2 regions of the Rhizobium sp. 01T444 genome follow, and region 2 is predicted to be linked to the other one. Evidence: predicted binding sites of a transcription regulator. Region 2 holds the regulator's gene; the other holds the start of a gene.
What was found. Region 2 encodes PhoB, which activates phosphate uptake and scavenging genes when phosphate is short. Its sites were predicted from a motif close to TGTCATNNANCTGTCAT; they were not measured.
Positions count from the first base shown of each region.

Region 1: the regulator PhoB is predicted to act here: its motif matches at 3,139-3,155, upstream of AC1DTN_RS07410 (NAD-glutamate dehydrogenase).

Region 1 covers NZ_JBFTPD010000003.1:403,141-410,563, reverse strand. Annotated here, with positions in the region: gene AC1DTN_RS07425 (GGDEF domain-containing protein) at 1-1,416, opposite strand, end outside; gene AC1DTN_RS07420 (carbonic anhydrase) at 1,509-2,150, opposite strand; gene pdxY (pyridoxal kinase PdxY) at 2,211-3,086, opposite strand; gene AC1DTN_RS07410 (NAD-glutamate dehydrogenase) at 3,363-7,423, shown strand, end outside.
Region 2 covers NZ_JBFTPD010000001.1:294,188-301,610, reverse strand. Annotated here, with positions in the region: gene pstC (phosphate ABC transporter permease subunit PstC) at 1-766, shown strand, start outside; gene pstA (phosphate ABC transporter permease PstA) at 763-2,085, shown strand; gene pstB (phosphate ABC transporter ATP-binding protein PstB) at 2,100-2,915, shown strand; gene phoU (phosphate signaling complex protein PhoU) at 2,960-3,673, shown strand; gene phoB (phosphate regulon transcriptional regulator PhoB) at 3,805-4,488, shown strand; gene AC1DTN_RS01420 (pyrroline-5-carboxylate reductase) at 4,685-5,446, opposite strand; gene AC1DTN_RS01415 (GcrA family cell cycle regulator) at 5,778-6,308, opposite strand; gene AC1DTN_RS01410 (acetylornithine transaminase) at 6,733-7,423, shown strand, end outside.

The DNA.
Region 1 (7,423 bases), on a different contig from region 2:
CAGACGCTCGCCACTCGGCAACACGATGTCAGCAGCCTCGATGGCCAATCGGACACGTTCCGCAACGATCGCCGCATCCTCAGGTGTCGAATCCGGCAGCAACGCCATGAACTCCTCGCCACCGTGGCGCACCAGCAGATCGAAGGAGCGGAAGCTTTCCCGCGCGACGCCGGCTACGTGCTTCAGCACGATATCGCCGGCATCATGACCATACACGTCGTTGATTTTCTTGAAGTGATCGAGATCGAACAACACGACCGAAATCCAACGTGATCCATATTCAGCCTGCATCAGAAGCGCTAAAGCGGCAGCCTCGAAGCCACGGCGATTATAAAGGCCTGTCAGAAGATCGGTTTGGGCAGCATTGCGCAGCTCGTTGATGAGTAGTTCACGCTCTTCGGTGACACGGGCGACGAGGCGGATGCCCCGAACCGCAAGCGCCGCAATAAGGGCAACGAGCAGAACCAGTCCGGATGACAACGCAAGCACGATCGTCATGTGAATGTGCGAGCGCATCGATAGCTTCTGTCCGGTCACATGAATATCATCGGTTACGGAGGCGATTTTCTGCCGCAGGAAATCCAGCCGCTCGTTCTGGATACCAATCCATTTGTCTCGGATCGCCTTGTCCGGCCGCAGCGCACCGGAAACCATGGCCTTTGTGAAGGTATCGGCCCAGACCTCGTCGGGCTGAGCCCTATAGGCAAGGATCTCCCGGACGACAGGCGAGGAAGAATGAAAACGCAGGCGATCCATGCCGTTACCGAGCATCATTTCGCCTTGAACGAGCTGCTCGTGCGACATGGCGGAAAAGTCGGTTTGGTCGAAATAACGCTGGCCAAGGTTGCCGATCAGCCGCTCACCGTAGTAGGTCAGCAGGATACTCATCAGCTCGCTGGATTTGCGCATCAACACGGGATCATGGATCCTCGACGAAAGCGACGAGACGAGACCAAGCTGCTTCAATCCGGCCTGACCATAGATATGAACGGGGTTGCCGCCTTTGCCGTAATAACCTCGATCGACCGCCGAACGCGCCGCAACGATACGGCTGTAAGCAAGGCGGAGATCGGAAAGCTGTGACTGCAGACCGAGATCAAGTGTTTCAACGGGCGGGAGACTGGCGTTGAAACGCGCGCGTTCGCTGTCGAGCGCGCTCCGCCTTTCCATCATGGCCGCCCTGGTTATCTCGTCCGGATTGTTGATGTAGGTTCGCGTCGCGACGAGTTCCGCCAGGATCTCATTGGCAGCAATCGATCCTCCACGAGCAAGAACATCGGCAAAGAGATGGTCATTTTCGAGCGCGCGGTACTGCATGAGCGAGGAGCGGATCAACACCACTCCTTCGACAATCATGAAGACGAAGGGCAGCAGAATGGCGGCTAGTACTGCCCTTCTGATATTCTTGAATTTCAGCACTTCGAAATTCATAACTGATCCACGCGCATATACCGCCTGCAAGCGCAGCTTAGTGGAATATCTTAAAAAACTGCTAAAGCGGTCTATCCCTAGATTTCGGGACGGATAAAATCGAGTGTCTCAGAATCCATCACCCAGAGCTCGCCGGTCGAAATGTCGAACCAGGCGCCGTGAAGCTCCAGCTTGCCCTCTTCTTCAAGCGCCTTGATATCAGGGAAAGATCTGAGATTGTTGATCGAATTGCGGATGGAGACCCGCTCCAGCGCAGTCTGCCGTTCGGCCGGCGTCATGACGTTGTTGCTGCCAATCTGTTCGGCGGCAGGGCGAACGAGCGACATCCAGCGGCCGATGAAATCACCCGATGACAAAGGCTCGGCATCGGGATCGAGGGCTGCGCGGATACCGCCGCAGCGGCCATGGCCCATGACAACGATATTCTTGACCTTCAGCGCCTGCACGGCGAATTCGAGCGCTGCCGACGTGGAATGGAAATGGCCATCCGGTTCATAGGGCGGCACCATGTTGGCGACGTTGCGGATGACGAAGAGTTCGCCCGGCCCTGCATCGAAGATCAGCTCGGGAGCAGCGCGCGAGTCGCAACAGGCAATAACGAGCGTCGTCGGGTTCTGCCCGTTTTCTGCAAGCTGCCGATACCGGTCGCGGGCATCGGCATATCGCCCGCTCATGAAGTTGCGATAACCGTCCAGCAGGGAGTTGGGGAAGCTCATCATGTCTCTGGATTAGCGCGCGCGTGAGCCAAGATCAACTGCTGCGCTGCAAAAGCCTGAGACCTATTTTTTCCGCCGCTGGGCAGGATGGACCAGGTGACGCATCTGCACCATTGCCATGGGCGTCGAAAGACTGGAGGCATCGCTTGCCAGCATCAGCTCGTTGCTGCCGCGCTTGACAGCGCGCGCCAACACTTCGAACACGCTGGCGGTCGCCAGCTGCAGCGCCTTTTTATCCTCCATTCCCGAAAGCAGGCGAGAGAGAAAAAGGGCGGCAAGCAGGTCGCCGAGCCCATTTGGTGGGTTTTCAACGACACGGTGTTCGGCAAGCAGGGCATGCCTTCCGGAGAGATAGAGATTGCCGGTGCCCCCCGCCATCATCGGCACCGCCGATGTGACCAGCATGCGTGAGGGGCCGAGCGAAAGAGCGGCCTCCATGACCGCGTTGTTGTCATCGAGTGCCGCCCCTGAAAGCCAGGCAAGTTCGTACCGGTTCGGCGTTGCGAGCGAGGCAAGCGGTATCAGATGGTCACGGATCGCCTCGGCTGTCGCTTCCGGGACGTAGAGGCCGCCGAGATCACCCATGACCGGATCGCAGACATAGAGCAGCTCCGGATTCTTCTCGCGCAAGGATGCAACGAGTTTCGCGACGGAGCGGGCCTGGGCGGCGTTGCCGAAGTAGCCCGACAAGACGGCCTTGACCTCGCCGATCCATGGCGCGCGGATGAGATCGTCAATCGCCGCCTCGAAATCGGCATCGGCGAAGGTCAGCCGTGTCGAGCGGCCATGACCGGGATGCCAGGGCAGCACGATCGTCGGCAGCGCCCAGACCTGATGGCCGAGCGTTTCCAGCGCAAAGACCGCAGCACGGTTTCCAACCGACCCCCGCACGACATGGCTGGAGATGACGATGACTGCGCCCGCTGCGTTTTCCGACATGGCATCCGAATCCGAATTTCGACCGCCGTTGATGATCTTTTTGACGAGGCGCTGTCAACCATTCTTCACGGGAGCGTGGAAATGTGCGGCGGGACGAAAAAGCCGGATAAAGTCATTTCGCCGTCGATAGGCATAAAACGACCTAAAAGCTTTCGAAATCTCTCGCCAGCATAGCCAAAAAAGCACGAAAACTACTTTTCGAAGCGCTCTTTTAAGGATTCTTTCGAAGAACCTTCTGCTACCTTGCCCACATCAAAACAATCGGGGGGATGATCCATGGCCACCAGAAACAATCCAAAACGGGAAAAGCAGATCGAGAGCGCGCGCAAAATCGCGGCCGCGACCGGCGAACCCCATCTCGATCCCGAAATTCTCTTCGGCCGTGCCAGCGGCGACGACCTCGAACTCTACACGCCGGAAATGCTTGCGCTTTCCTCCGTACACTCGGCAGCCGAGCTCGGCGCCTGGAACGGCAAGGTGCCGCGCGTCAGCATCGACACGGTCGCCGATGTCACGCCCGATGGCGTTGCAATCTCCATTCTTTCGGTGACGGATCACAATAAGCCCTTCCTCTACGAATCCGTCATGGGTGAGGTGACCAGCACCTACCGCGACATCTACATGGCAGTTCATCCGATCCTGATCCTGGAAGACGGCAAGGCTCCGGAACTCTATTCCGCCGATGTGCCGAGCGACCCGGCAAAGCGGGTGAGCCACATCCAGCTTCACATTTCGCCTCTGAGCCCCTCCCAGGCCGCCGACCTGATCAAGCGGATCAAGGCAGTACTCGAGCAGGTAGAGCTTGCCGTTTCCGACTGGAAGCCGATGCTTGCCCGCGTCGATGAAGTGATTTCAGAGCTTTCGAATTACAACGCCAGCCGCAAGAAAGCCGACCGTGACGAGGCGATCGCCTTCCTGACCTGGCTGCGTGACGAGAACTTCACCTTCCTCGGCATGCGCGACTACGTCTATTCCGGCAAGGGTCCCGATTCCAAGGTCGAACGCGACAAGGGAACAGGCCTCGGCATTCTCTCCAATCCCGAGGTTCTTGTTCTGCGCACCGGTAAGGACGCCGTGACGACGACGCCGGAAATTCTCGCCTTCCTCGATGGTCCCGATTTCCTGATCGTCACCAAAGCCAACGTGAAATCCATTGTCCATCGCCGCGCCTACATGGATTATGTCGGCGTCAAGCGCTTCGACGCACAGGGCAACGTAACGGGGGAACTCCGCATCGTTGGCCTGTTCACCTCGACAGCCTATACGTCCTCGGCCACCGAAATCCCGCTACTGCGGTCCAAAATCGAGAAGGTGAAGGAGCATTTCGGCTTCGACCCGATGAGCCACTCCGGCCGTATGCTCGACAATACGCTGGAATCCTATCCGCGCGACGACCTCTTCCAGATCGATACGCCGCTGCTCGCGACCTTTGCAGAGCAGATCAATGACCTCGCCGATCGCCCGCGCGTGCGGGTGCTGCCGCGCATCGACCATTTCGACCGTTTCGTCTCGGTCATCATCTTCGTGCCGCGCGAGGAATATGACTCGATCGTGCGCGAACGCATCGGCGCCTATCTGAAAACCGTCTATGACGGCCGTGTTTCCGCCTATTATCCGGCCTTCCCGGAAGGTGGAGTGGCTCGCGTTCACTTCATCATCGGCCGCTCGGGCGGTAAGACGCCACGCATCCATCAGGCCAAGCTCGAGGAGACGATCCGCCAGATCACCGCGCGCTGGGACAGCCGCTTCGAGATGCTCGCCGGTCCCAAGGCGCCGAAGCTCGGCGTCAGCAACGCCTTCCAGGAAGCCTTCACGCCGGATGAAGCGGTCGGCGATCTGCCCGACATCGCCGCATGCGCCGCCGGCGAGCCGATCCGCATCGAATTCTACTATCGCCAGGACGATGAACGCGGCCGCATCCTGTCGCTGAAGATCTTCCATAGCGGCGAACAGCTGCCGCTGTCGCGCCGCGTGCCTCTACTCGAAAACCTCGGCTTCAACGTCCTGAGCGAACGGACCTTCGATATCGAAGTTCCGGCCGCCGACAGCGCCATCAACATTGTCGTGCTGCACGACATGGAACTCGAGGCTCGCAGCGGTGCGGACATTGACCTCGCACGTTTTGGCGCACCGCTCGAAGAAGCCTTCGTCGCAGCCTTCAGTGACACGATCGACAATGACAGCTTCAACCGGCTGATCCTGTCGGCCGGTCTCTCGGCCCGCGAGGTTAGTGTGCTGCGCGCCTATGCGCGCTATCTGCGCCAGGCCGGCATCGCCTATTCGCAGGATTATATCGCAACCACCCTCGACAAATATCCTGTTATCGCCGCTTCGATCTTCCGCCTGTTCCACGACACGCTCGATACGAAGCTGTCGGAAAAGGCGCGTATCAAGAAGCTCGCCGAACTGCATCAGGCAATCGAAGCCGAGCTTGCCGACGTGCCGAGCCTGGATGACGACCGTATCCTGCGCCGCTATGTCAATATCGTCGATGCAACGCTGCGCACCAATTATTTCCAGCGCAATGCCGATGGGACACCGAAGGCGATGCTCGCCTTCAAGCTCGACCCGCATCTGGTCGACGGCCTGCCGGAACCGAAGCCTTTCCGTGAAATCTTCGTGTATGGCGTGGAAGTGGAAGGCGTGCATCTGCGCTTCGGCCGCGTTGCCCGTGGCGGCCTGCGCTGGTCGGACCGCGCCGAGGACTATCGTACCGAAGTTCTGGGCCTCGTGAAGGCGCAGCAGGTCAAGAATGCTGTGATCGTGCCTGTCGGTGCCAAGGGCGGTTTCTATCCCAAGAAACTGCCGATCGGCGGCAGCCGCGATGAGGTCTTCAATGCAGGCAGGGAAGCCTACAAAACCTATATCCGTACGCTGCTTTCCATCACTGACAATATCTCCGGCGCCGACATCGTCCCGCCTGATAACACGGTGCGTCTCGATGGCGATGACCCCTATTTCGTCGTCGCTGCCGACAAGGGCACGGCAACCTTTTCCGACACCGCCAATGCCCTTGCTCAGGAAGCGGGCTTCTGGCTGGACGACGCCTTCGCTTCGGGTGGTTCGGCCGGTTACGATCACAAGAAAATGGGCATCACCGCACGCGGCGCGTGGGAAACCGTGAAGCGTCATTTCCGCGAAATGGACATCGATATCCAGACGACACCTTTCACAGTTTCCGGCGTCGGCGACATGTCCGGTGACGTTTTCGGCAATGGCATGCTGCTCTCGCCGAAGATCCGGCTAGTCGCCGCTTTCGATCATCGCGACATCGTCATCGACCCCGACCCTGATATGGAAAAGACGCTCGCAGAGCGCCAGCGCTTGTTCAACCTACCGCGCTCAAGCTGGCAGGACTTCGACAAGTCCGTGCTCTCGAAAGGCGCCATGATCATTTCGCGCTCGGCAAAGTCGGTTACGCTGACGCCGGAGGCCGTAGCCGCAATCGGCATCGACAAGGCGGTCGCCACGCCCTTCGAGATCATGACGGCGATCCTGAAGAGCCCGGTCGACCTGCTCTGGTTTGGCGGCATCGGCACCTACGTGAAGGCCGCGTCGGAAACCGATGCGGAAGTGGGCGACCGCGCCAACGATCCGATCCGCATCACGGCCGACGAAGTGCGCGCCAAGGTAATCGGCGAAGGCGCCAATCTCGGCGTCACGCAGAAGGGCCGCATTGCCTATGGCCTGAAGGGCGGACGCAGCAATTCCGATGCTATCGACAACTCTGCCGGCGTTAACACGTCGGACGTCGAGGTCAATATCAAGATCGCGCTGGCAAACGCCATGCATGAACAGCGCCTCAACCGGGCAAAGCGCGACCAGCTTCTCGGCAGCATGACCGATGAAGTGGCCGGCCTCGTGCTGCGCAACAACTACCTGCAGTCCCTGGCGATCTCACTGACATCCCGCAAAGGAACGGCAAACGGCCTGGAACTCGGCCGCTTCATGAGCGTGCTGGAAGCAGCCGGCCAACTGAACCGCAAGGTCGAGACGCTTCCCGACGACGCCTCGCTGTCCGAACGTTACACGGCCGGACGGCCACTGACGCGCCCCGAGATCGGCGTGCTGCTCTCCTATGCCAAGATCGTCCTCTTCGACGCGCTGATCGCCAGTGAGTTACCTGATGACCCTTATTTCATCAGCACGCTATTCAACTACTTCCCGGCCAAGATGCAGAAGTCGAACGCATCCGACATCGACACCCACCGGCTGAAGCGGGAAATCGTCGCGACCGTCCTCGCAAATGAGGCGATCAACCGCGGCGGGCCGGGCTTTACGGTGAGCATGATGGATGCCACAGCGGCCTCTGCCTCTGAGGTCGTACGCGCCGCGAT
Region 2 (7,423 bases):
TTTTGCCGGTGCGGGCAGCTCCTCCTTCGGCCAGTTCGGGCTCATCCCACTCCTGCTCGGCACGCTCTATATCGGCCTGGTCGCCATGCTGGTCGCCGTGCCGGTCGGCCTCTTTGCCGCCATCTACATGGCCGAGTATGCTTCTTCGAGAGTGCGCTCGATCGCCAAGCCGCTTCTCGAAGTGCTCGCCGGCATTCCGACGATCGTCTATGGCTTCTTTGCACTCGTCACCGTCGGGCCGTTCCTGCGTGATTTCTCGGCGCAGATCAGCGGTCTTTTGAGCGGCAGCTATACGAACTTCATCCAGGCACAGAGCGTCATCACCGCAGGCATCGTCATGGGCATCATGCTGATCCCTTACGTTTCCTCGCTGTCGGACGATATCATCACCGCAGTTCCGCGGGCACTGCGTGACGGCTCGCTCGGTCTCGGCGCCACACGCTCCGAAACCATCAAAAAGGTGGTCTTGCCCGCAGCCCTTCCCGGTATCGTCGGCGCGCTGCTGATGACCGCTTCGCGTGCCATCGGCGAAACCATGATCGTGGTTCTGGCCGCCGGTGTCGCCGCCCGTATCCAGATCAATCCCTTCGAGCCGATGACGACAGTGACCGTCAAGATCGTCAACCAGCTGACCGGCGACCTTGAGTTCACCTCGCCGCAGACGCTGGTTGCCTTCGCACTTGGCATCACGCTGTTCTGCATCACGCTTTGCCTCAACATCTACGCGCTCTATATCGTGCGCAAATATCGGGAGCAGTACGAATGACGAATATTGTTTCCCCCGTCGCCGGCGTTACCGTTTCTAAGGCGCCCGCGCGTCGCGATATCGGCATCAAGCGTCGCTACGCTGCCGAGCGCCGGTTCCAGGCCTATGGCATCGCAGCCATAGCATTCGGCCTCGTCTTCCTCTTCATTCTGCTTTGGACGGTCATCAGCAACGGCTATACGGCCTTCCTGCAGACGTCGATCACCCTGCCGATCGAATTCTCCGAGAAGACGATCGACCCGGACAACAAGCGTGCAACCGACCCTTCGGTGCTGGTCGCTGCCAACTATCCGGTTCTGCTGCGCGACGCGATCGTCAAGCAGCTCGGCATCAATGCCGCAAGCCGTCCTGACGTGCGCGATGCATCCGCCATGCTGTCCAAGGGGGCGCCCATTCAGCTGCGCGACATGGTCGTTGCCGACCCGTCGATCATTGGCAAGACCGTCAATATTACAGTGCTTGCAGATGCCAATATCGACAGCGCCAACAAGGGCCAGATCAATCTTTCGGTCGATGAGAAGAACCGTAAGGTCAACGACAAGCAGGTTGCCTGGATGAATGAGCTGAAGGCGAGCGGTGCTCTCCACAAGACGTTCAACACCGGCCTCTTCGTCAACGGCAATTCCAGCCGTCCGGAAGCCGCAGGTCTCGGCGTCGCCCTCATCGGCTCGCTCTACCTGATGCTGATCGTTCTCGTGCTTTCGCTGCCGATCGGCGTCGCTGCCTCGATTTACCTTGAGGAATTCGCGCCGAAGAACAAGCTGACGGACCTGATCGAGGTCAATATCAACAACCTCGCCGCCGTCCCGTCGATCGTCTACGGTCTGCTCGGCCTGTCGGTCTTCATCAACTTCGCCGGCCTGCCGCGTTCGGCACCGCTGGTCGGCGGCCTGGTGCTGACGCTGATGACGCTGCCGACGATCATCATCGCCACGCGTGCAGCGCTCCGTGCCGTGCCGCCGTCGATCCGCGCGGCTGCCCTCGGCCTCGGCGCCTCGAAGATGCAGATGGTGTTTCACCACGTGCTGCCGCTTGCAATGCCCGGCATCCTGACCGGCACGATCATCGGCCTTGCCCACGCACTCGGCGAAACTGCGCCGCTGCTGCTGATCGGCATGGTCGCCTTCGTCGCCCAGGCGCCGAGCAGTCCACTCGATCCCTCCACGGCGCTTCCGGTTCAGGTCTACATGTGGGCCAACGAAGCCGAGCGCGCATTCGTGGAAAGAACCTCGGGTGCCATTATCGTCCTGCTCCTGTTCCTGATCGTCATGAACATGGGAGCTATCCTCTTGCGTCGTCGCTTTGAGCGCCGCTGGTAAACGGAGTAGAGATCATGAACATGTTGACGGAAGCTGCAGTTGAGAAGGCGCTGGACCAGAAAATGAGCAACGTCCCGTATAAGATGATCGGACAGGATGTCTCCGTTTATTACGGCGAGAAGCGCGCGCTTTTCGATGTCAATCTGAACGTCCGCGAAAACACCGTGACCGCCCTGATCGGCCCGTCGGGCTGCGGCAAGTCCACCTTCCTGCGGTCGCTGAACCGCATGAACGACACGATCGATGGCTGCCGCGTCACCGGCAAGATCACGCTCGACAGCGACGATATCTACGATCCTGACATCGACGTCGTCGAACTCCGCGCCCGTGTCGGCATGGTGTTCCAGAAGCCGAATCCGTTCCCGAAAACAATCTATGAAAACGTCTCCTACGGACCGCGCATCCACGGCCTCGCCAAATCCAAGGCCGACCTGGACCAGATCGTCGAGACGAGCCTGCAGCGCGCCGGCCTCTGGAATGAGGTCAAGGATCGCGTGCATGAATCCGGCACCGGCCTTTCCGGCGGTCAGCAGCAGCGTCTGTGCATCGCACGCGCCGTTGCCGTCAGCCCGGAAGTCATCCTGATGGACGAGCCCTGCTCGGCGCTCGACCCGATCGCGACTGCCAAGGTCGAAGAGCTGATCCATGAGCTGCGTGAAAACTACACCATCGTCATCGTGACGCATTCCATGCAGCAGGCCGCGCGCGTATCACAGCGTACGGCCATGTTCCACCTCGGCAACCTGGTCGAGGAAAACGACACCGACAAGATGTTCACCAATCCCGACGATCCGCGCACCCAGGACTATATCATGGGCCGGTTCGGCTGATTTTGGCGATGTGAAGCCTTCCCGATTTTCGAGGACAAAGCCCCATGGCATCGACACATATTTTTTCCGCTTACGATGACGATCTGAAATTCCTGTCCCGGCGCATTTCCGAGATGGGTGGTCTTGCCGAACAGATGGTCGGCGAGGCCGTCCGTGCGCTGGTCAACGGCGACACTGCGCTCGCCCAGAAGGTCATTTCCGACGACGTGATCCTTGATCACGCGGAACGCGAAATCAACGACAAGGCGATCGTCACGATCGCCCGTCGCCAGCCGATGGCCTCCGACCTTCGCGAGATCATGGGTTCGATCCGCATCGCCGCCGACCTCGAGCGTGTCGGCGACCTCGGCAAGAACACCGCAAAGCGCGTCATCGCCGTCCAGAGCACCGGCGTTCCGCGCAAGCTCGCCCGCGGTCTCGAGCATCTCTCCGAACTGGCGCTCGTCCAGCTCAAGGAAGTGCTCGACGTCTATACGACGCGTTCTGCGGACAAGGCCAAGTCCATCCGCGAGCGCGACGACGAGATCGACGCGATGTACACCTCGCTGTTCCGCGAACTCCTCACCTACATGATGGAAGATCCGCGCAACATCACGAGCTGCACGCATCTTCTCTTCTGCGCCAAGAACATCGAGCGCATCGGCGATCATGCGACCAACATCGCTGAGACGATCTATTACATGGCAACCGGCGCCCAGCCGGAGGGTGAGCGTCCGAAGGACGACAGCTCCAATACCGTCGGTGCGGTGACGGAGTAATCCGGACCTGCCAATTGCGTGCGCGCCCTGCGCTGGGGCGCGCAAAGGTCGCAGCCAATTCCAAGTTTCTGCATGGTCCGTTGCTTAAATCACCCCCGGTTTAAGGATCATGCATTAGGAGACTGACACGCATGATCCCAAGAGTTGCAGTTGTTGAAGATGAAGAGGCGCTGAGTGTGCTTCTCCGCTACAACCTCGAGGCTGAAGGTTTCGAGGTGGATACGATCCTCCGTGGCGACGAGGCCGAAATCCGGCTTCAGGAGCGCACGCCGGACCTGCTCATCCTTGACTGGATGCTGCCGGGCGTTTCCGGCATCGAACTCTGCCGCCGGCTGCGCATGCGGCCGGAGACCGAGCGCCTGCCGATCATCATGCTGACGGCACGCGGCGAAGAGAGCGAACGCGTTCGCGGTCTCTCGACCGGCGCGGACGACTATGTCGTCAAGCCCTTCTCCACGCCGGAACTCGTTGCCCGCGTCAAGGCGATGCTGCGACGCGCCCGTCCGGAGGTTCTCTCCACCGTTCTGAAGTGTGGTGATATCGAGCTCGATCGCGAAACCCATCGCGTTCATCGCAAGAGCCGCGAAGTGCGCCTCGGCCCGACCGAATTCCGCCTGCTCGAATTCCTGATGTCGTCGCCGGGCAGGGTCTTCTCCCGCTCGCAGCTTCTGGATGGCGTCTGGGGCCACGATATCTACGTGGACGAACGTACCGTCGACGTCCATGTCGGGCGCCTGCGTAAGGCGCTGAACTTCTCCAACATGCAGGATGTCATCCGCACCGTCCGCGGCGCGGGATATTCCATGGAAGCCTGATCCGAGTGATCGGAGGTCCAGACGGGTCGCTCGCTTGCCGGGCGGCCCGTTTGCTTATCTGGTGTCCTTCTGAAGAAACAGCGATGGGTAGGCCCGCCCTGTCCGTCGAGCTTGAAGCGACCTGTCTCGGCGAAGCACAGCTTCTTCTGGAAGCCGACACTAGGCGCCGAAAGCGAACTTCAAGAGGGTTTGCTTTCTACAGACGAATGCGTGCAAGAACTCGATCAAGAGCCTTTTGCAGAGCCACAGCGCCACCGAAATCGCGAAAGTCTTCGAGCACCTGTTCATTCAATCCGCCCTTGGTCGAATGCTCGCCGATGAGTTCATCAAAACTCGCGACAGGTTTCGAACGGGCAGCATGGGCGAGGCCGGAAAACAATTGACGGAGGTAGGCGTCGCCAGCCGTTCTCGAAAGCCCTTGGCTCTGCAGCCAGGTCGACGTCGCGTCCAGGATGCCGAAATAGGTGGCCATCAGGCAGCTCGCCACCGCGAGAAGTTCGAACTCAGGTCTGTTTTCAACCTGGATCGCCGTTCCGAGCGCCGAAAAGAGGGCGTGGGAAACCTCGTCGGGCGGGTAGATCGCAGTCGCGCCCTGAAGATCTGCGATGAACGGAAGTGGAATTGCCAGGCTCAGGCGAACTGGCTGATCGATCCACGCCAGCAGTTGATCCATTGGCGTGGCCGCGACGAAGCTGATGACATGGTGGCCCGGCCGAAATCGGAGCGAGCGGATGACCTCCTCGGCAATTTGCGGCCTCACCGCCACAAATACGAGATCGGATCGGTCGAGAACATCCTGGTTCCCCAAAGCGATCGACACATTCCGGTTTGCCGCCGCAAGGCGGGCGGCGACGCTTGCGCTGCGCGGTGACAGCACGATCGGTGTGTCGCGAAACGCTGTCTTGCCCAATCCGGTGACGACGGCCTCGGTAATCGTGCCCGTCCCGACGAACCCCATTGTCATCCGCTTTGGATCGATCTCCATTGGCACCCCTGACCGACTGTTTGCGCCGTGCTACTCCACGAGAATACCGCATCTGCATCAGAAAATCGCGTTACAGCGCCATGACCACCGTTCCATGCCAGCCTGGGGCTGAAACACATCGGTGGTGTTGGCCACGTAACTTCGCATTGTCAGGCATGGTGAACGACCGGCAGAGATCGGCCTCCGGCAGATAGTCGTGGTCAGGAGCGGTTTTCCAGTCCTCCTGTGCCGGCTAAAAAAATCACCCCTCCGCGCATAGGCGAGGAGGGGTGATGGCACGTTGCGTCTGTTGGAAGATCGCGGGTCAGGCGACCCGGACAGCCTTGCGGCGTTCGCTGACCGGCTGGTAGGCGAGGCGCTGGTGATAGTTGCAATAGGGCGAGGAATCCGGGGAGTCGCAGCCGCAGAAGTAGAAGTCGTCCTTCAGCGGATCGCCGACCGGCCACTTGCAGGTGCGCTCCGTCAGTTCCGTCAGGCCAAGGCGGCGTGAAATCGGCACGACCACATTCTTGGCCGGCACGTATTCCATTTCCTCGACCGTTTCGATCTCGATCTCTTCCTTCAGCATCGTTGCGCCCTGCTGGCGGGTAACGGTGCGGGTGGTGATGCGAGACGCATAGTTCGGGGCGCGCGGAGCCGACGTATTGCGCTTCGTTGCGCGCGCAGCGGTTGCCGTGCCGCCGGCCTTGGCGCGGCCGGGAAGACTGAGCCGGTGAACCTTGCCGATAACAGCGTTTCTACTCACTCCGCCAAGCTGCGCAGCGATCTGGCTGGCGCTCAGCCCCTCTGACCAAAGCTTCTTGAGCTTCTCGACACGCTCGTCTGTCCAGTTCATTGCCCTGTCTCCACCTTTCGCGTTGGTGATGGCAGAATCCCTCACCGTTGCCTCGGAAGTCTCCGAAGCAAGAAACGCCTGATCAATTTTGGTGACTAGTTCCGCCGCATGCAGTCTAGTAATTGAACTTTAACCTAGTGTGAGCCTGACTCTGTGACAAGAGTCGCGTGAATCCGATGAATCCGAATTCGGGGTTTTCCCCAACTTGCTTCCCCGGAGAGTCATTTCTGCAACATTAGCTGTTGATAGACCTGCAAGTCTGATTTGAGGCTTGACGCATGTGCTAAATCCTCAGTTTTGTTGACATTGCAGTGCGAAAAGTAAATAGTGCTTCCTGCCGCCGCAAGGCGGCATTTTTGATTTTTCGGGCCTGGTTTTCTTAGCCGGAGTCCGTTGCCTTAGAGCCTGACCAGGAGATTGCGCCATGGCTGAAGCCTCGCCGCTTTATGATACCTATTCTCGTGCCCCGCTGCGGTTCGAGCGAGGCGAGGGCGTGTGGCTGATCACCGAAACGGGCGAGCGATATCTGGATTTCGGCGCGGGCGTTGCCGTTACCTCCGTGGGGCATGGCAATCCGCACGTTGTGGCCGCTCTCAAGGATCAGGCCGACAAGGTCTGGCATCTCTCCAATATTTATGAAGTGCCGGGGCAGGAGAAGCTCGCCAAGCGTCTGACGGATGCCACTTTCGCCGACAAGGTGTTCTTCACCAATTCAGGCGCCGAGGCTCTCGAATGCGCCATCAAGACTGCGCGCCGCTATCAGTTCTCCAAGGGGCATCCGGAGCGCTTCCACATCATTACTTTCGAAGGCGCCTTCCACGGCCGTACGCTGGCGACCATCGCCGCCGGCGGCCAAGAGAAATATCTCGAAGGTTTCGGCCCGAAGACCCCTGGTTTCGATCAGGTGCCCTTTGGCGATGTCGAGGCTGTCCGTGCCGCTATTACCGACAAGACCGCCGGCATCCTCATCGAGCCGGTGCAGGGCGAGGGCGGTGTCCGCCCGGCAACGTCCGAATTCATGAAAGCGCTCCGCCAGCTCTGCGATGAGCATGGCCTGCTGCTGATCCTCGACGAGGTGCAGACCGGCGTGGGCCGTACCGGCAAGCTCTTCGCTC